DNA from 4 places in the Marinomonas sp. S3726 genome. Region 2 is predicted to be linked to each of the others. Evidence: predicted binding sites of a transcription regulator. Region 2 holds the regulator's gene; each other region holds the start of a gene.
What was found. Region 2 encodes LexA, which represses DNA repair genes until DNA is damaged. Its sites were predicted from a motif close to TACTGTNTANNTANACAGTA; they were not measured.
Positions count from the first base shown of each region.

Region 1: a site for LexA is predicted at 1,643-1,662, ahead of umuD (translesion error-prone DNA polymerase V autoproteolytic subunit). Genes of this name have one in related genera too.
Region 3: a site for LexA is predicted at 3,821-3,840, ahead of uvrA (excinuclease ABC subunit UvrA). Genes of this name have one in related genera too.
Region 4: a site for LexA is predicted at 2,236-2,255, ahead of dinB (DNA polymerase IV). Genes of this name have one in related genera too.

Region 1 is NZ_JXYC01000010.1:5,865-11,205, reverse strand. Features, by position in the region: gene umuC (translesion error-prone DNA polymerase V subunit UmuC) at 1-1,181, opposite strand, end outside; gene umuD (translesion error-prone DNA polymerase V autoproteolytic subunit) at 1,178-1,627, opposite strand; gene TW85_RS08825 (GNAT family N-acetyltransferase) at 1,790-2,323, shown strand; gene TW85_RS08820 (cupin domain-containing protein) at 2,489-3,142, shown strand; gene TW85_RS08815 (hypothetical protein) at 3,237-3,641, opposite strand; gene TW85_RS08810 (CDP-alcohol phosphatidyltransferase family protein) at 3,674-4,300, opposite strand; gene TW85_RS08805 (alpha/beta fold hydrolase) at 4,492-5,256, shown strand.
Region 2 is NZ_JXYC01000018.1:79,667-85,007, forward strand. Features, by position in the region: gene TW85_RS15000 (DEAD/DEAH box helicase) at 1-790, opposite strand, end outside; gene dinG (ATP-dependent DNA helicase DinG) at 939-3,074, opposite strand; gene lexA (transcriptional repressor LexA) at 3,144-3,764, shown strand; gene TW85_RS15015 (hypothetical protein) at 3,820-4,089, opposite strand; gene TW85_RS15020 (DUF6586 family protein) at 4,094-4,552, opposite strand; gene topA (type I DNA topoisomerase) at 4,553-5,341, opposite strand, start outside.
Region 3 is NZ_JXYC01000041.1:34,807-40,147, reverse strand. Features, by position in the region: gene rpoA (DNA-directed RNA polymerase subunit alpha) at 1-274, shown strand, start outside; gene rplQ (50S ribosomal protein L17) at 317-706, shown strand; gene uvrA (excinuclease ABC subunit UvrA) at 863-3,691, opposite strand; gene TW85_RS23555 (MFS transporter) at 3,917-5,275, shown strand.
Region 4 is NZ_JXYC01000016.1:2,274-7,614, forward strand. Features, by position in the region: gene TW85_RS14280 (cell division protein ZapB) at 1-86, opposite strand, end outside; gene TW85_RS14285 (flagella assembly protein FlgT) at 137-1,330, opposite strand; gene TW85_RS14290 (LPP20 family lipoprotein) at 1,339-2,007, opposite strand; gene dinB (DNA polymerase IV) at 2,269-3,315, shown strand; gene TW85_RS14300 (hypothetical protein) at 3,574-4,569, shown strand; gene TW85_RS14305 (dienelactone hydrolase family protein) at 4,664-5,338, shown strand.

The sequences.
Region 1 (5,341 bases), on a different contig from region 2:
GCGGCAAAGTACACATGCCCTAGGCCTTTTTGATTAATCTTATCCAATACCTGCATAAGTTCTTTGGATTTTTCCTGTGGTCGAGAAGAAGAAAACAGCTCGCACTGTCCTTGCTCTGCATCATATAAATCTAGTAACACGACTCCCGCTTTGGCGTAATAAAAGCCTTCTCTCCATAACTTATCTAAACTCGTCTCTACAATGGCAATAAGATCTCTGGTGTCATCACTAGGGCAAGCAAGTTCAGCCACGAGAGAGTTTGCATATTGCGCCTCATTTGGGCTATAAGCACTGGTTCGAATAAACACACTGACTAGTTTAGCGGTACGTTTTTGTTCTCTTAACCTTTCCGCTGCACGGGTCACATATTTACAAAGGGCTTCACGCATTTGGCTTTTTTCCGTAATGCGATAAGCAAAAGAGCGACTACAAATAACTTGCTGCCTACTAGGAGGCACCTGCTCAAGGTCAATACAAGCAACACCATTCAACTCTCGCACTGTCCGCTCAAGCACAACTGAAAACTGTTCACGTATCATATTCACATCCGCTTGAGCTAAATCTAACGCGGTATGTATTCCTAATTGATACAACTTTTTAGATAAACGCCTACCTACTCCCCAAACTTCGACCACATCAATTAAAGCTAACAGACGTGTTTGCCGCTCAGGAGGCATAAGGTTCACCACACCTCCTGTCGCTCGATATTTTTTAGCGGCATGATTGGCCAATTTAGCCAATGTTTTAGAAGGCGCCATACCAATACATACAGGAATACCTGTGTTTTTATCTACTTTGCGCTTCAAGTTTTGGGAGAAGGTGAGTAAATCAGTACAAGCGTCTATTCCTGATAAATCTAAAAAAGCCTCATCAATAGAATAAATTTCAATGGCAGGCGCAGCTTCCTCTAGCAAGGTCATCACGCGATTCGACATATCTGCATATAAGGCGTAATTAGAGGAAAAGCAGGTAATGCCATAACGTTTAATATCGTCCGCCAACTTAAAGACAGGCCCACCCATTTTGATTCCTAGAGCTTTAACTTCTTGAGAGCGTGCAACAACACAACCATCATTATTCGACAAGACGACAATGGGCTTATGCTTTAAATCGGGTCGAAACAGTTTTTCACAACTGGCATAAAAGTTATTACAATCTACCAGAGCAAATACCTTGCTCATTCTTGCCTCTGAATATTACGAACAACGCTAATCACAACACCAAAGATGGCCAGTTCAGACTCTTCTGTAATAGCGATTGCAGAATAGGCTTTGTTTTTTGGCCTTAAAGCCACGTTAGGCTTGAGCACAAGCTCTTTCACCGTCATCTCCCCATGAACACAAGCTATAACAAAATCCCCATGGCGAGCCGTTAAGGAGCGATCTATCACAAGTACATCTTGATTATAAATCCCTGCCTCAGACATAGAGTCTCCCTGCACTCGTACAAAGAAGGTGGATTGTGGGTGTTTAATACAAAGTTCATTCAAATCTAGTTTACGCTCGACAAAGTCTTGCGCGGGTGATGGAAATCCAGCTGAAACAGATTCCATATAAAGAGGGATTTGGATGCTATTCGCATCAATAAAAGCACGGGATTCTGATGTACCTAAATAAGAAACTCGCATATCAACTCCAAAAAAAACTGTATATACATACAGTATAGTTTAAAGTTTTTTCGAGCAATAGCCCTAATTACCGACTAATTTAAAATTCCGCTAGCGCAGCTGCCCAAAAAACATGCTCTAATAAGCAGTCCAAACATACGAGAACAATATAAAGGAGTACTTATGTTTGCCATGGAAGTGGATCAAGATATTAAACTAGGACTAGTTGATCCAAGCTTTTCAGAAGCTTATTCAGCACTCGCTAAAGCGAATTATGACTATTTAAAACAATGGCTTGCTTGGCCTGTCTTTTGCCAATCTGCGGATGATTTTAAAGGATTCGCCCAAAAGTCATTACATGACTATGCCGATGGTAAGAGCCTAACCTGTGGTATTTTTTATCAAGAAGAGTTAGTTGGTAACATCAGTTTCAATAGCATTGATCATAAACTTAAAAAAGCCGAGATAGGTTATTGGTTAAGTGCAGATTATCAAGGTAAAGGGATTATCACTCGTTCATGCCAGCACCTGATTCAATACGCTTTTACAGAGCTTGATATACAGAAAATACAAATCAGTGCAGCAAAAGATAACCTTGCCAGTCGCGCTGTGTGTGAACGTCTAAATATGACGTTAGAAGGCACTATTACCCATGCAGAAAAAGTCGGTGATCGTATTTTAGATCATGCTGTTTATGGTTTGTATAAAACCAATTAAAACCAATCTAGGTGATACTAATAGGTATCACCTAATAAAAAATAAACCCTTATTTTTCAGCAAACTAGACCCAAAAGTACCTAAGCAACCTATTTGTGCCTACTGCTTTTTTTATGTGATTTAACGATACAATAAGAGTATCAGAAATTCATAGGAACAAATCCCATGCTTAATATGCAGTTTCAACAACGTCTTGTCATAGAAAGCCAAAAGCAAGATTGGCAAGCAAGCCCTAGCCCTTTGGTACATAGAAAACCATTAGAAAGAGAAGCCAAAGAATCTGGCCATACCACCAGCTTAGTAAAATATCAGGCCCGAGCCAGTTTTGCTCAACACCCTCACCCTCAGGGGGAAGAGATCTTCGTCTTAGAAGGTGTGTTTAGTGATGAACACGGTGATTATCCTGCTGGATCTTATTTACGTCACCCAGCCAACTCTGTACATACCCCTCATAGTGAGAACGGCTGTACCTTATTTGTAAAACTCAATCAATTTCAGCAAGGTGACAATGCAAAGGTAAATATCAATACTCAAGAACAAACATGGCTTGCAGGTATTGGAGGATTAGAAGTCATGCCCCTGCATAAATTTGGAGGTGAACATACGGCCCTAGTTAAGTGGCCTGCTGGAGAACGTTTTCAGCCCCATAGACATTTTGGTGGTGAAGAGATTTTAGTACTTGAAGGTGAGTTTCGAGATGAGCATGGCGCTTATCCAAAACACACTTGGTTACGCAGCCCTCATATGAGTGAACACAACCCTTATGTAGAGGAAGAGACCATCATTCTAGTGAAAACAGGCCATCTCCCTCTTATCTAGAGAACCTAAAATACTCTACACACTTAAAAGAACAGGCGAAGAAGAGGTGACTTAATCACAGCGTCCCTAGCACTAATTAAGTTGAATCAGCTCATTAGGCCAGATTCAGCTTAATTAAAGTTGTGCTGTATTGCAGTATACAAGCCCCTAGAAAAATCCTCACAATGACATAATTCCACCCTGTCATCTGGCTTGCCAAACGCTGAATAGTAAGGGTTAAAACCGAGTTTTGTAAAAAACAAGGAAACTTCTCTAACTCAATTAAAGGCATCAGAATCAGCAAGGTGCTGATACCTGATACAAGCGACATTTGTCCCCAAAAGTAATCAATATTACGAGCAGCAAACCAAAGCACATTCCAAAGCGCCACAAAGGCAATCAAGCGATAACACTGGGGTAAAAATTTATTTAAAAAGCCTGGTAAATAGCTGGCATAGTTACCTTGTTTAAAGCTTGCTATTAAAGCCAGTATCATACAAATGTCAGTTAAGATGCCCATGTTTTTCCTATTGTTTACGTAAAGATGAAGTCTTAATTAGACTCTTGTGCATTTGTTTTTAACGCCAAGTAAGAAGCATAAATTCGAGTGCCTGTGGTGAGCCAGCAGAGAGAGGCAAACAGCCAAGCAGCGCTCGTAAAGTAAGCCGGCATTAAACAGATAAAAATAAAGAGCCCAATGGTTTCGGCACCTTCGGTAAGTCCACCTAAATAAAATAAAGACTTCTTACCATAATCTAACTGCTTAATTTGACGTTTTTCTGCCATGATGGCAAACGCTAAGAAGCTGCTACCGGTTCCCATAAAACTAAAAATTAAAAAGGCCGCAGGTAAAGCATTCATCTCTGGATTTGCCAAAGCAAAACCAAAAATCACTCCTGAATAGAAGATAAAATCTAACGTAATATCAAGGTAACCGCCCAAATCAGTTGGTTGTGTTTGACGAGCAATTGCCCCATCCAACCCATCGCAAAGGCGATTAATAATGATAAAGAGCAGCGCAAGACTATAAGCCTGAAAAGCCAAACTCGGAATCACCATCATGCCAACAATAAAACCAAACACTGTGACCTTGTTGGCACTAACTTGCTGTTTTACTAAGTAAGCCGCCGTAGTATCAAGGGGCCATTTAAGCAGTTTAATAAAATGTCTATCTAACATAGTTTCCCATTTATTTTGATCGAGTATTAAAGCTATCTAAGAAATACTCATCAATTTATTTCATCAAGCAGACACAGATTGTATCCTGCTTAATTGAAGGTATGATTACATGATTTTATGCGTTACTCATTGCAGGTTGAGCATAATACACAAACCCACTCTCAAGCGCCCAGAACGAGCATAACAAGCCCATGATACATTTTAAAAAGTATGGTCAGAACAAAGTCCCCCTAGTTGTGATTCACGGATTATTTGGTAACAGTGATAATTGGCATTCAATTGCGCAATCCCTGAGTGAGCACTTCACCGTTTATTGCTTAGACCTACCCAACCATGGCAAATCAGATGCCTTAGAAAATGCCGCTTACGACATCATGGCAAATCACATCAACACCTGGATGCAAACAGAGGGAATTGAGACCTGCTTCTTGCTAGGACACTCTATGGGTGGAAAAGTTGCAATGCAGTTCGCTTCTCAATTCCCTGACAAGGTAAAGCGTTTAATCGTTGCTGATATTGCTCCCGTTGATTATGAATCAAGTCATCACAGTATCTTTGATGGACTTAAAGCGATTGATCTTAATCAGATCAAAAACCGCAAAGAAGCCGATACTATTTTGGCTGGGTACGTTGCAACCCTCGGTGTCAGGCAGTTTTTATTAAAGAGCCTAATCAAGGCAGATACAGGCTTTGCTTGGCAAGTAAATATCGACAACCTCTTTAACAATTACGCCCAAATCCGCGCAACTCCTCCTTTCGAAAAAGCCTACCAAGGTGAAACCTTATTTATAAAAGGTGAGAATTCAGACTATATTCAGGCTCAGCACAAGGATGCTATTTTACACTGGTTCCCTAATGCTCAAGTTAAAATGATCCCTGCAACAGGCCATTGGTTACATGCCGAAAAACCTTTGCCATTCACAAGTCTTGTTAAGCGTTTCTGTCAAAAAGCATAAAATAAATAGACCGATTAAAAGGAGGCTCAAACCTCCTTTTTCAGTTCCCTTTGATGCCTAAGCTTCCTTACTAGTTGCATAATTG
Region 2 (5,341 bases):
CTTCTTTTGGGAAGTAAGTCCATTGACGAGCAAGGTTTTGAATATCTTTAGGGAAGGTTGCACTAAACAGCATGGTCTGACGCTTTTCTTTATGCGGCGTCATGCGGATAATACTTTTCACATCAGGGATAAAACCCATAGATAGCATGCGATCCGCTTCATCAAGGACTAACGCTTCTACCTTGTTAAGGAGTACTTTTTTGTTTCTAGCAAAATCCATTAAACGACCAGGCGTAGCAACAACGATATCAACACGCTCTGTCTCTAACGTCTGCTTTTGCTTTTCGTAGCTTAAACCACCCACCAAAGAAACAACATTAATATTAGAATTAGCTGTTAGCTTAACTGCATCATCAGCAATTTGAAGCGCTAATTCACGCGTTGGCGCTATGATTAGGCCCCTAGCTAAACGACTATCACGATCACCCTCTAGAGGGTAATCAATAAAGTCACTTATCATGGCAATTAAAAAGGCCGCTGTTTTACCGGTACCTGTTTGTGCTTGGCCAATTAAATCATAGCCTTGAAGCGTTTCAGGTAAGGTAGCTGCCTGGATTTCACTGCAGTACTCAAAAGACATTTCAGAAATTGATTTAAGAACTCGGTCAGGAAGATTTAAATCATGAAAGCGAACTTTACCCTCAACTTCAGCCACTTGAAAATCATCAATGGACCAAACAGCACCCGTAGCAGGTTTGTTTTGAGAAGCATCATCCTGACGCTTAGGTTTGCGATATGATTTTCTTGGTTTTTTAGTTCTAGGTTTTTGTGGTGCGCTCTGATTATCCATATTGGAATCTATGATCTTCTGTTGAATGTCTTATGGAGTCAAAGACGTAATGCCTTTGAATAAATTGTTATCACTAATTTGATGTGGGTGGAGTTTACAGAAATACCACCCATTTTTACAGTCATTTAATTAGTTACTCACCAAGCGCTTAACTAGATTCTAGCTTTAGGCTATAGGGTGGCAAACTGTCTATAAGGTTCCTGCCATAGCGCTTAGTAATAAGGCGCTTATCTAGTATGCAGATTTTCCCAGTATCATTCTCACTGCGTAATAAACGACCTGTCGCCTGCACTAATTTAAGAGACGCATCAGGGATTGATATTTCCATAAAAGGATTCCCACCACGCTTTTGAATCCATTCTGCTAAAGTCGCATCAACTGGGTCATCAGGCACTGAAAAAGGTATTTTGGCAATAATAACGTGTGTTAAATATTTACCAGGTAAATCAACACCTTCAGCAAAGCTTGCCAGCCCCAACAACAAACTCCCCTTGTCTTTATCAATTCTTTCTTTATGAGCCTCAAGGATAATACGTTTTGATTGCTCCCCTTGAACCAACATAATATCTTTAAGCTCCTGCTTAACTGCATCAGCAACAGCTTCCATCTGCTTTCTTGAGGAGAATAAAACCAAACTGGCAGCTAAAGGATCAACCTCATTATCAAGGTATTGGATAATTTCTTTAGTATGTTCATCCGCCTTATTTGGTTCATGCTCAAGTTTTGGAATTTGCAAAACAGCTTTATTCTGAAAATCAAAAGGGCTTAATACTCTTAAATATTCTGACTCCTTCGGCACACCACTTCTCATATTAAAACGGTGAAATTGATTTAATGCTGTCAAAGTAGCTGAGGTAACAACCGCGGCAAAGCATTTATCCCATAATTGCATTCTTAATGTGTGCGCAGCAAGAATGGGTGAACCACCCAGCTCAATATCCTGCTCCATTCCTTGACCAGTCAATGTGAGCCATCTTGCATTCGGCGGGAAGTTCTGATCATCCGCCGTAGAGAATAATAGCCATAATGCTTTTGCCTGCTCTAACCTACCGAGTATTACGCCTAAGATTGGTAGCCAAACTTCTGCGGTTTCAGGCTTCATACCCATACCCTCATTCTGCTTAACTTTCTTACATTCATCGTGAATCGACTCGATCGCAGAAAAAAGTTTTTGGTAGGAGGTTTGGAGGCTATAAGCGAGCTGCCTTAACTCATCAGGGATAATGCCAAACTCAAATCTATGCTGATCATTATCATCAACATTTTGCAGATTATTAATGAATGGCGCTAAACCTTGTTGAGCATATTGAATAAAATTAACAATGGTTTGCACCATTTGTGGAATCTTGAACAATAATTGCCCAGTAACACTAACGTCGTCAGAAAGCTCCTGCTTAAGGTTTATCAGGTTCTTCTCAAGTTGTCTTAACCAAAGAATACTTTGCTGTAATCTAAGTTCGTGTCTGAAATGATTAATAGCTTTGTCGGGTAAATGGTGCCCTTCATCGAATACATAAATGCTATCGGCAGGGGCAGTCAGTATTGCTCCTCCACCTAGAGATAAGTCCGCTAATACAAGGTCATGGTTTGCAACTATAATGTCTGCAACTTCTATTTCAGCTCTAGCCTTATAAAATGGGCACGCCGTAAAGTTAGCACAATTACGGTTTGTACATTGCTGATGGTCCGTTTTTAAACGTCCCCAATCTTGCTCTCTTACAATACCTGTCCAGTTATCTTTATCACCATCCCAAGTGCCAGCTTTAAGCGCATCATCCATTTCTTTATAAAGAGCGGTATTAACATCTCCTGGCTGCAAATGCTGTTCAAACAAACCTGCGAACATATCATCCGTCGCTTGTGTCTCATCATCTAGATGACTTTCTAGATGATTTAGACACAAATAACGACCTCTACCTTTAGCCAAGGTATATTTAAACTGATAGTCAGTATGCTTAAGGAGTTCTGGTAGTTCCTTGTGAAGAATTTGCTCCTGCAAAGCGACAGTTGCCGTTGAGATTACGAGTGTTTTTTCCCGTGCTCTGGCTATAGGGACTGCGGCTAGGCAATATGACAAGGTTTTACCTGTACCCGTACCAGCCTCTATTACCGCAACATGTTTTTCACCCAGTCGATTACCTTCACTGTCAGGTTTAACGTTACCCAGTGTTCTCGCAATAGCACCAATCATTTGCCTTTGACCGGTACGAGGGTTGTGCCCTTTTGCCTTAAGGTTTGCTCGGTAAGCGGTTTGTATTTTTAACTTTAAATCGTCAGAAAGCATTTATTTATTTGAGTATCCCTTTAAAAGCTGTATATAATAACAGTTACTGTACAAACAACCAGATGCCTTATGATTAAACTTACAAAAAGACAATCCGATGTTATGGATACAATCCGCGACTTTATTGCGGAAACTGGCTTTCCACCAACACGAGCCGAAATTGCAAAACAGCTAGGTTTTAAATCACCAAATGCTGCGGAAGAACACTTAAAAGCCCTTTGTAAAAAAGGTGCTATTGAGATTTTACCTGGTGCTTCACGTGGCTTACGCATCATTGAAGAAGCCAGCAATGATGCAAACCCAGAGCTTGGGTTGCCTATTATTGGTAAGGTAGCTGCAGGTTTTCCAATACTTGCCCAGGAAAATGTGGACTCTCATGTTCAAGTGCCACCAAGTATGTTCTCACCACAAGCTGATTATCTCTTATCTGTAAATGGCATGAGTATGAAAGATGTGGGCATTATGGAAGGAGATTTACTTGCCGTCCATAAAACATCTACCGTACGTAACGGCCAAATTGTTGTTGCACGTATCGGCGATGAAGTGACTGTAAAACGCTTTGAAAAGAAAGGAAATACAATTCGCCTCATCGCAGAAAACGAAGAGTTCAATGACATACTAGTCGACTTAGAAAGTGAAGAGTTTGCCATTGAGGGTCTCTCCGTAGGAGTTATACGACAAACAATCTAAGTAACACGCATAAAAAAAGCTAAGCCTAGGCTTAGCTTTTTTTATGCGGTCATCATTAGTGAATCACTTTTGCCTGTGAGGCTGCGTCTTCATCATGAGATTCATGCACTTCAGATTCTGGAAAATCTTCTGAATACACAAAATCAATACCGGCATGAAACATTCTCTTAGCCAGTTCAAAATACCTATCCTGAAGATACGCTTTTGTAGTATCAGAAATTTTTAGAACCGCTAGAGGTTCAGATTCAACACCCTCATCACTTGCTGGACGTAAAACAATTTCGCCATTTTCTAGTTCCACTATCTCTAGATACGACTCATTCATATTATTAGTACTCTGAGGATTCTTCTCTAAACCTTAAAATCAATTCGGTTAGAGAGTTTAAATATGTCAAATAAGTTGACCTATCATCAACTGAGGCGACAATTAAATTATCGTGTTTAGCGTTATAGAAATTTGGCTGACATTTCAAACTCACGTCATATGTATTTTGCATATGTGAAAACCAAGAGTTTGCGTTTGCATTCAATTCTATAAGCTCGTTAACAACTGGAATGCTGATGTTTTTTGATTTTGCATCTTGATGCATTTCAAGCAAGCCAATTTCCGAGCTAAGATGATACGCTTGTTTTACTTCTTGCAAAAGCCCTAAAACAGCACTTTGTAAATGAAAAAGGGCAGCATTTTCAAATGCTGGCCCCATCCATTTTTGCTCATTATTTGGCATATCCAAAAAACGACGTGCTATATCCAGCCTCTGATTTGTCATGCTAGCGGCCGAACTCATTTATTTCTTTACCTTTTTCTTAGCTTCTTCAATCACCCACTTAGAGTCAACATAAAAGGCTTTCCAACCAGTTGGCTTGCCTTCGTCTTCAGACATGACATATTGCTCTTTTGTTTTACGACTATAGCGAATTATTGTAGGTCGACCTTCAGAGTCAGCTAATGGCGCATCCTTAAAGAAATGATACTTAGGATCTATTTGATCCATGTAAGGTATCAGCTCAGCCACAAGTGGAGCACGCGTTTCTCGCTTCCTTGGGAATTGACTCGCTGCCAAGAACAGGCCAGTTGCACCATCACGTAAAACATAGTGATCCTCAACCTTAAGGCATGCCAAATCTGGCATAGGAACAGGGTCCATCTTAGGCGGAGCAGCTTCTCCATTTTTCAGTAACTTACGTGTATTCTTACATTCTTCATTTGTACAACCAAAGTACTTCCCGAAACGGCCAGTTTTTAACTGCATTTCTGAAGAACACTTATCACACTCAAGAACAGGGCCATCATAACCTTTTATCTTGAACGAACCAGCCTCAACCTCAAATCCTGAACAACTAGGGTTGTTACCACAAACATGTAATTTGCGCTGTTCATCAACCAAATAGCTATCCATTGCAGAGCCACAGATTTTACAACGTCGCTTATTAATAAGCGCCTTTGACTCAGCCTCATCGTCATATACAGCAACAACCTCTTCACCACTTACTAGGTTAATTGTTGCTTTACAGCGTTCTTTTGGTGGCAATGCATAACCAGAGCAAGACAAGAACACACCAGTACTTGCCGTGCG
Region 3 (5,341 bases), on a different contig from region 2:
AGAAGATGAGATTGATCCAATATTACTACGCCCGGTTGATGATCTTGAGTTGACCGTTCGCAGTGCTAACTGTTTGAAAGCAGAGAACATTTATTACATCGGTGATTTGATTCAACGTACTGAGGTTGAGCTTCTTAAGACGCCTAACCTAGGTAAGAAGTCGTTGACTGAAATTAAAGATGTTTTAGCACAGCGTGGTTTGTCTTTGGGAATGCGTTTGGAAAATTGGCCACCGGCTAGTTTGAAAGACGACAGCAAGGTACTAGCTCGCTAGGTCATTGTTCCCTGACCACCGTAGTTCGGTAAGGAATTTAAAATGCGTCATCGTAAGAGTGGTCGTCACTTAAACCGTACTAGCTCGCATCGTAAAGCGATGTTCAAAAATATGGCTGCTTCTTTATTTGAGCACGAAGTTATTAAAACTACGTTGCCGAAAGCCAAAGAACTTCGTCGAGTTGCTGAACCATTGATCACAATGGCTAAAGTTGACTCCGTTGCGAACCGCCGTTTAGCCTTTGCACGTACACGTGACAAAGCTGCTGTAGGTAAATTGTTTGGCGAACTTGGTCCTCGTTACCAAGCTCGTCCAGGTGGATACATCCGCATTCTAAAATGTGGTTTCCGCGCTGGTGACAATGCACCAATGGCTTACGTTGAATTGGTCGACAGACCAGTTGCTGACGAAGCGGCAGACTCAGCTGAATAAGCCGAGTATGTAACATGAAAAACCGGACTTTATAGTCCGGTTTTTTTTGCTCTAAATTTTGTTTAAGACTTACCTTATGGCTTTAACTTCATTATCTATGAGTTTTAAAGGCATAAAAAAACCTCCCGGAGGAGGTCTTTTAGTTACTTCTATTTTTTAGTCCATCTTTAACAAGGGTTTTAAGAATCTAGCGGTATGGGACTTTGTTTCCATAGCAACTGTTTCTGGTGTGCCTTCGGCAATGATATAACCACCACCACTACCACCTTCTGGGCCGAGATCAACAATCCAGTCAGCTGTTTTAATCACATCTAAGTTATGTTCGATCACGACTATGGTATTACCATGGTCTCGCAACCTATGCAGAACTTTTAATAACTGTTTGATATCTTCAAAATGTAAACCTGTTGTTGGCTCATCTAAGATGTACAAGGTTTTGCCTGTATCTCGTTTAGAAAGTTCTTTAGAAAGCTTAACCCTTTGCGCTTCGCCACCAGAAAGTGTGGTTGCTGCTTGTCCTAGGCGAATATAGCCAAGTCCAACATCTATTAGTGTCTGAAGTTTACGAGCAATAGATGGGATAGCGTCAAAGAAGCCTCTCGCATCCTCTACAGTCATTTCTAAACATTCATGTATGTTCTTATCCTTATATTTAATCTCTAAGGTTTCACGATTATAACGTTTACCTTTACAGACATCGCAAGGCACATACACATCAGGTAAGAAGTGCATCTCTACCTTAATTACACCGTCACCTTGGCAGGCTTCACAACGGCCACCTTTTACGTTGAAACTAAAGCGACCTGGCTTATAACCACGAGATCTTGCCTCTTGTGTCGCCGAGAATAGCTCTCGCATTGGTGTAAAGATGCCAGTGTAGGTTGCAGGGTTTGACCTTGGTGTTCTACCAATTGGGCTTTGGTCTATGTCTACACACTTATCAAATAGGTCTAAACCTTTCACTTCTCCATGAGGAGAGGCTTTAAGAGTCGTTGCACCATTAAGTGCTGTTGCAGCTAATGGATATAAGGTGCTGTTAATAAGAGTTGATTTACCTGAACCAGACACCCCTGTTACACAGGTCATTACTCCTGCTGGTATTTTGAGATTAACATTTCTCAAATTGTTACCAGTAGCATCAGAAAGTTCCAAGTACTCGTTATTTTTAGCAGGAATACGTGTTGCAGGTAGGTCTATACCTAAAGTGCCATTTAGGTACTTACCTGTAATCGAATTCTTATTATTCATTATGTCCTGCGGCGTACCATGAGCGATAACTTGACCGCCATGAACACCTGCACCTGGGCCGATATCAACCACAAAGTCAGCAACACGAATAGCATCTTCATCATGTTCTACCACTATTACTGTATTCCCTAAATCTCTTAAGCGAGTTAGGGTAGCAATGAGTCTTTCATTGTCTCTTTGATGCAAGCCGATAGAAGGCTCGTCTAAGATATACATGACACCAACAAGGCCAGCGCCTATTTGGCTTGCTAAGCGTATTCTTTGTGCTTCACCACCTGAAAGGGAATCCGCTTTACGATCAAGGGTGAGATAATCCAAACCAACATTAACCAAGAAGGTTAATCTATCGCGAATTTCTTTTAGTATTTTGCTAGCAATTTCACCTTTCGCACCAGCGAGTTGCAGGTTCTCAAAATACTCTAAACAAGCTGCCACAGGCATGACTGTGATTTCTGGCAGGGTTTGCTCTTCTATAAAGACATTACGTGCCGCTTTATTTAGACGAGAACCTTTGCAGTCAGGACAAGGTTGCACGCTAATATACTGAGTTAGATCTTGGCGTACGCTATCTGATTCTGTCTCGTGATAACGACGTTTTAGGTTAGGTAGGACACCTTCAAATGGATGCGAGCGACTTATTTTGTCGCCTCTGTCATTAATGTAAGTGAATGACAGCTCTTCTTTACCTGAACCTTCCAGAATGCGTTTTTTGAATTTATCTGGAATATCTTTATAAGGCAGTTCGATATCAAAACCATAATGATCTGCTAAGGCGTTTAATTGTTGGAAATAAAAGATACTTCTACGTCCCCAACCGCGAATAGCGCCTTCCGCCAGAGTAAGAGTGTCATCAACAATGATAAGTTCAGGATCAAATAATTGATGCGTGCCTAGGCCATCACAAGTACCACAAGCACCATTTGGGTTGTTGAAGGAGAAGAGTCTTGGCTCAAGCTCTGTCAAACTATATCCACAAACTGGACAAGCAAATTTGCTGGAAAAGATATGCACATCTTTTTCATCATCCATGTTCACTGCCATCGCAATGCCATCTGATAATGCTAGGCAAGTCTCAAAAGATTCAGCTAAACGTAGTTGTAAGTCTGGGCGAACCTTGAATCTGTCTATGACGACTTCAATTGTATGCTTTTTATTCTTTTCTAACGCAGGAGCGTCATCTAGATCTACTACAAGGCCATCGATACGTGCACGAATAAAGCCTTTTGATAATAGATCACTGATAGTATGTAAGTGCTCACCTTTTCTATCTTTTACGATAGGGGCGAGTAGCATCATTTTACTGTCTTCAGGTAAGGAGATAACCTTATCTACCATTTGTGAGATAGTCTGAGCTTCTAGTGGTTCACCATGCTCTGGACAGCGTGGTTGGCCTGCACGAGCAAATAGTAGGCGAAGATAGTCATAGATCTCAGTAATGGTTCCCACTGTCGAGCGAGGGTTGTGGGAAGTAGACTTTTGCTCAATAGAAATCGCTGGGGATAAACCTTCAATATGATCAATATCGGGTTTCTCCATCATGGAGAGAAACTGCCTTGCATAAGTTGATAAAGACTCTACATAGCGACGCTGTCCTTCAGCATATAATGTATCAAATGCCAGTGATGATTTACCTGAACCAGATAAGCCGGTAATCACAACGAGTTTGTCGCGAGGAATATCTAAATCTATGTTTTTTAGATTATGAGTACGTGCCCCACGTATAGTAATGGTATCCATTAATCTTGTGCCTATTATGCTCAAAAGTGCGAATGTTAGAGAGATGGGTGAGGCTAAAAACAGTACTTGCGCATCACACAGGTCGTAAAAGAGTGAATATTATCAACTAATCTACTACTCATCTTAAATTACTGTCTATTTTTACAGTAGTTCAAATGGAGCTTCAACGGTATTTTTTGTAAAATTGCCAACCTTTGTCATTAATTTTGTTTGGTCTCCCTATTTATGGATGCACTTGAGCGTCGATCTGTCCTGGCTTTGGCCAGCGTATACCTGTTTAGAATGCTGGGCTTATTTCTTATTATGCCTATTATCAGCATTGCTGCGGACGACTTAACTGGCGCTAATGCTGCACTAATAGGTGCCGCGATTGGGGTGTATGGACTAACCCAAGCTTTGTTACAAATTCCTATGGGGATGATGTCAGACAAAATAGGGCGCAAACCTATTATTTTGATTGGCCTGACAATTTTTGCTTTAGGTAGCTTAATCTGTGCTAATGCCGATAGCATGACAAGCTTGATTGTTGGTCGAGCAATTCAAGGCGCTGGTGCGATAGCGAGTACCTTGATGGCTTTGCTAAGTGATGTCACCCGAGAACAAAATCGTACCAAGGCTATGGCGACTGTGGGCATCAGTATTGGCGTGTCTTTTATGCTGTCACTGGTAATGGGGCCTTGGCTATTTTCCATGATAGGGCTAGCAGGTTTATTCTATTTGTCTTTGGCTTTCTCTGTGATCGGCATGGGGCTAATCTTGTTCGCTGTTCCTAATGTGAAGCAACACACCTTTAAACGAGATACCACGCCTTCCTTACACGCTCTAACGCAAGTCTTTGCTAATAAGCCACTGCGCTTTATGAATATGAGTATCTTTATACTACATGCCAGCTTAACTGCGTTATTTGTAAGTATTCCTAGCTTGCTGCTAACTAAGTTTGATTTAGCGCTGGCAAATCACAGCTGGTTGTATCTGGTAGTAATGGGGCTTGCCTTTGTTGGCATGTTACCTATGGTGATAGTGGCTGAAGCGAAAGGTAAAATGAAGCAAGTGGTTAGCTATGCCATTCTAATGTTGGCGTTTGGTACCTTATTGATGGGCTTTAGCTCTTCTGTTAGCTTGTTCGCCATTACCCTTTGGCTGTATTTTGTTGGTTTTAATACCTTAGAAGCCACCTTGCCATCTTTGGTTAGTAAAGTATCTCCTGTGGGCTTTCGTGGTACAGCCATGGGCATTTTCTCAACTCACCAATTCTTAGGTGCTTTTGTTGGCGGTATTGGCGGTGGTTGGATACTACAAAATTATTCTAGCCAAACACTCTTTGTGACCGTGGCCGTGATTATGTTTATTTGGACCTTCCTTGCAACGAGACAAGCACCAACACGTCACCTAACCAGCCTTGCATTTAGTTTGCAGCACTTAGATTCTTCCCAAATAGATAAACTCGCCAATGACTTATCTGATGTGGATGGAGTAGAAGACATGCAAATCTTTAGCGACGAAAAAACGGCTTATCTCAAGGTGGATAAAAAACTCTTAGATAAAGATAAATTACTGCAGCTAGCACCCACTGTTTCAGTGTAAACTAGGGCACATATTTGGCCTTGGCCTAAAACGAATTTAGAAAAAACGAATTTGGCGTCCATTTGC
Region 4 (5,341 bases), on a different contig from region 2:
TGTGCAATTTTTTGGCGTAATACGCTGATTTCATCTACCGCTTGGTTAATGCGTTGCTCAAGATGATGTAGTAATTCGTTGTTCATGTTTTTTCCCTTGCGAATTTTTTAATGGTTGTAGGTTTGATTGTATTGATTTACCAAGCAATAACAACGTCTTGCTGCTGAACATTTAGTATTCGAGCGTCAATATTGAGCTCACCAATGGAAAAGTTCGGTTGAACTTGTTTTATGGTGATATTGATGTTGGCGTTATTTAGCTGGGTGAGTGGGTTTTGTAGTTGATTGAATACTTCGTAGCGGCGATAAATGCCAAATGTATCGTTCAACTTTACGCCTGCTATAGAGCCTGCGTTTATATGAACCCTATTTCCTTCAGTGCGAAAAATATTTGCCATAAATGGCTGGCAGCGAAGTCGAGAGCTGGTATCTAGTGCAGCTTGCCACAGGACTTGTTGTGCTATTTTTCCAAAATTTGTATTTTTAAATCTAGGGCTGCCATAACCTGTGCGTATCGATTTATCTAAATCCCATTCGCCAGTTTCAAAGTAGCTTTGCTCAAAAAGCAGGGCGCCACTAAAGCCATCATATAGATATAGGTCGATAGCTAGGTTGCGAAGGCCGCTGGTTTTGTTTTCTTCGTGCTTGAAGTTCTTGAAGACATTGGCTTTATTTGGTTCAAGTTCGTTAACTGGGCCTATGTCTCTAATGACGCCCGTGACAACATATTGTACTCCTAAGTCTTCGCCAATGCGGGCGACATCAGTTAGAGAGCCATCTGGGTTGGTGGAGGTAGGAGCATTTATAAGGTCTGGGTAAATTTGTATGTTGGTGGCTGCTAAAGCATGCAAGAAGCCTTGTTTGTTTATTTCGTTTACGAGATCTCTTGGCATGAGTCTAGGGACGTTGTGAATCGAACCTAGATTAGCTTGTTGTGGTGTTTGTAAAGCAAAGCTGGTGACACCAACAGACTTTCTGTAAAGGTTTGTCGCGCCATTACTACATATGTGTTCAGGGGTGACTTCAGCTGCAACAACAACGGTGAGTATGTCATTTTTGCGCTCTTCTTTAATAATGTTTGTGCTTTGGGTGATCCCCGTTCCACGCACAGAACTTGCTGACTCAACTTCTCCATTGGTGAGAGTGTCTTCGCTAATGACCCTAGCGTTTGCTTGTAAGACGGCTTGTTTTAATGCTTGCTCAGTTGCTCTGTACCTGGCATCCGCTAAATCTTCGTTGTAGATGATGGCTTGCCCAGTTGCTTCAATCATTTGTGAGGAAGCAAGCTGGGAGTAGATCAAAAAGCTGGTCGCAATAATCTTTTTAAACATGGAGTGGACTACTCAACAGAATAAAAGTTGGTCGTCGTTGATCTCACTTGAGGGCTGGTTTGGCTTTGATATTGGCTAATGCCATTATTCAAATTGCTATAGCCCATTTGACATGCAGGGTTGCTGGAAATGGTTGCTGGGTTTTGAACACATTGCTGGAAGTTTTCTTGTAGTGCCATTTCTACAATGGTTTCAAAGCTGCCATCTTCTAGTTCTCTTTGGGAAACAACTTTGGCACCCATTAGGTAGGCATCAACAAAGGTTTGTAATTCATCGTGAGCTGTCATCATGCTTCTTAGGGAACTTGAGCCTCTTAATTTAAGGCCGTAAACACGTTCAGATAAGTTTCGGTAAGCATCGACTTTTGAGCCGCGTAAAGTCAGTAATCTGATTTGTGGGCGAGATAACTTTTTACTCACCATAGGCGCGGCATAGCCTGTTGCACTAATTACAATTGGCTGCGGCGCTTGTTGTACTACAATTTGCTGTGGTACTTGTGCTGATGCAAAACCACTATTTGAATATGTTGGTTGAGCAAAGTTATTTGTTGCAGCGGGTGATGGGTTGCTGGCATTACATGGAGCTATGCCTGAACATGAGCCAGCGCTCGATACTCGACAGCCTGCCAAGATAACACAGGTACCGATTAATGCCGCATAGAGCAGACTAGATCTCATTCTCTTCTCCTAATTAGTGCTTTTAATCTGAGTGACCTTAATTTTTGTTAGCCACAACACTTAATGTTTAAATTTGTTTTTACCCTAATGCATTAATTATGCCTAATTAATTTTAAATGGTGAACTCTTGATACTGCTTGTCTTACAGGTGCTTCTGCTGTGTGTCAGTATGTATGAAAGAGTATTACTTTTTTGCTGGCTTGAATTTTTGTAGGTGCTCTTTCATAATGCTGTATAAATATACAGTTAAATGGTGTTTCTATGCGTAAAATTATACATATAGATGCAGACTGCTTCTTTGCTGCGGTGGAAATGCGTGATGACCCGGCACTTAGAGAGGTTCCTTTGGCAATAGGCGGACAAGCAAATGCCAGAGGGGTGATAGCCACAGCAAATTATGCGGCAAGGGAATATGGTGTTCGTTCTGCTATGTCTTCCGCTAAGGCGGTAAGTTTATGTCCCAATTTAGTTTTGATAAGAGGCAATATGGAAAAATATCGCCTCGCATCGCGGCAGATGCATGCCATCTTTCGGGATTACACTTTGAAAATTGAGCCACTGTCTTTAGATGAAGCGTATCTAGATGTGACAGATTGCAACCACTGTTATGGTAGTGCCACCTTAATTGCGGAAGAAATTCGTCAGCGAATATATGAAACAGTAGGGATAACTGTGTCGGCAGGCATTGCTGTAAATAAGTTTTTGGCCAAAGTGGCTAGTGATTGGAATAAGCCTAATGGCCAGTTTGTTGTTGAGCCAAGTAAGCAGGAGGACTTTGTTCGTTCAATCCCAGTAAAGTGTATCCATGGAGTGGGTCGGGTGACCCAAGAAAAATTGTCAAAACTAAAAGTAGAAACTTGTGATGATCTACAAAAAGTAGATTACCTTTTGTTGTCTCAGCAGTTTGGTAGCTGGGCATATCGTTTGCAGCAACTTTCTTATGGCATTGATGAAAGGCCAGTTAAAAGCCACTCTGTGCGTAAAAGCATTTCAGTGGAAACAACCTTTGCTGAGGATTTAAAAGGCGTTGCTGCTTGTGAGGCTAAATTGCCAGACTTATTGCTTGAATTGGCGCGGCGAATAAAAAACAAAAAAGGGATAGCACAATTTGCTAAGTATTATCTAAAACTTAAATTCTCTGATTTTCAGCAAACGACAATTGAAACTGCTTATGTTGCAGGTGACGAGCTTGCTTTTTTTACTGACCTTTTAGTGGAGGCTTATGCAAGGCGTCAGATGCCAGTAAGGTTGATCGGCGTGGGGTATAGATTAAAAGCGGTTTCAGAAAGGCAGTTGACCTTGTTTTAGTTTTAAATATCAGTATCTATTCTAACTGAGCTTGTCTCAAAAAACTGGGAAAAAAGAAGAGAGCGTCTATAGTTTATCAAGGATGATACGAACACACCCTGAAGTTCATTTGTCTTAATCATAAGATTTGATAATAGGTTTGGATTTGATTTATTTGTCTAAGCTTTTGATTTTATAAATTAACTTTAAATTTTTTGTTAACTGGATTTGAATGGGTGTTGGTTAATCGTGCTGTCCCTAACCTTTAGGAGGTGGTTGATGATGAATATACAGGCCTTAACCTGGAACCAGTTGCAGCAAAGTGTTTTTACCACTGATCAAGCTTCTCTCATTCATAGATTGCGTTTTGACGTTGAGCAAACCTTAAAGTCTTTATACGCAGATGTTTCTCTTAGTGATCACTTGGAGGATTTATATTTACCTTTTGCCCACTGGATTGCCCAGCTTGCCCAACCAAGATCTCATCCTTTAATAATAGGTATGGGCGGTGTGCAGGGGTGCGGAAAAACTGTATTTACAACAGTGCTGAGCCACGTTTTATATAAGGCGTATGATAAAAAAACCATAGTATTAAGTATTGATGATTTTTATAAGACGCGAGTAGAGCGTGAGCATATGGCTCGTGATGTACATTCTATGTTCATGACTCGTGGTGTGCCTGGTACACATGATTTAGCTTTGATAAATAATATTTTAGACAGATTGGCAAACCTTAAAGCTGGTGAGGTGATGCGCTTGCCTTGTTTTGATAAATCCACGGATGAAAGGCGTCATGTTAAAGATTGGCAGGAGGTTGAGGGGCCAATTGATGTCATTTTGTTTGAAGGTTGGTGTGTCGGTATGCCGGAACAAAAGCAATCTTTAGTGGATCCTATTAATCAGCTTGAAACTGAAATGGATGCTGAAGGTATTTGGCGTCAGCAAGTGAATCAGTATTTAGAGGAGGATTATAAGCAACTGTTTGCGCGTATTGAGTTGATGTTATGGATGCAGGCACCTAATTATGAGGTTGTTTATGATTGGCGTAATAAGCAAGAGAGGTTGCTGGAAGAGCACTTACTCGATATTCATGGTGATGGTTTAAATAAAATAGATCTCACTGTTATGTCTGATGATGAGCTTAAGTCTTTTATGCAATATTATGAGCGACTTACTATGCATATGATGTCGGTAATGCCTGATAAGGTGGATGTATTGCTCAAGCTTGATGAAAAGCAAACAGTGACTAAGGTGCATTTTCCTACTCATCACTAAAACTTTTTTATTGCTTAGAGGGTTTTAAAGTAAATTATGCTAGGCTATCGAGCTTTGTTCGATAGCCTTTTTTATTGTTTTATGGAGACTTACCTTGTCTAAAAAGCTTGAGTTTTTAACGTTAGAAACAAGTCAGCAAGCGGATGCAGCTGTGATCTGGTTACATGGTTTAGGGGCAGATGGTAATGACTTTAAAGCAATTGTACCTTCTTTGAATTTACCTCAGAGTGCTGCTATACGTTTTATCTTTCCGCATGCGCCAATGCGCCCTGTAACGATTAATGGTGGTATGCCGATGCGGGCTTGGTACGACATTCTAGAGATGTCACTGGAGCGTAAAGTGGATATGGCAAATATTGATGAGTCTGTAGAGCAGGTTACTCAATTGATTGAACAGCAAATAGACGCTGGTATTTCTTCAGAGCGTATTTTAGTGGCGGGTTTTTCACAAGGTGGAGTAATTGCTTATCAGGTTGGTTTGTTGGGTAAGTATAAACTTGCTGGTGTGATGGCTTTATCGACTTATTTGGCTGATGCTAATTTGATCCCAATGGCGACGGACTCTATAAATGGGCAGGCGTCTCTGCTTATTCATCATGGTACTCAAGACCCTGTAGTTCCTTATGAATTAGCTGTTCGAGCGCATGGCGAGTTAGAAGCAAAAGGTTATCAGATTGAAAAAGCATCTTATCCTATGCCGCATTCTGTGTGCCCAGAGCAGGTCGTTGATATTTCTCGCTGGATGCAAAAAGTACTGGCAATTAATTAATGA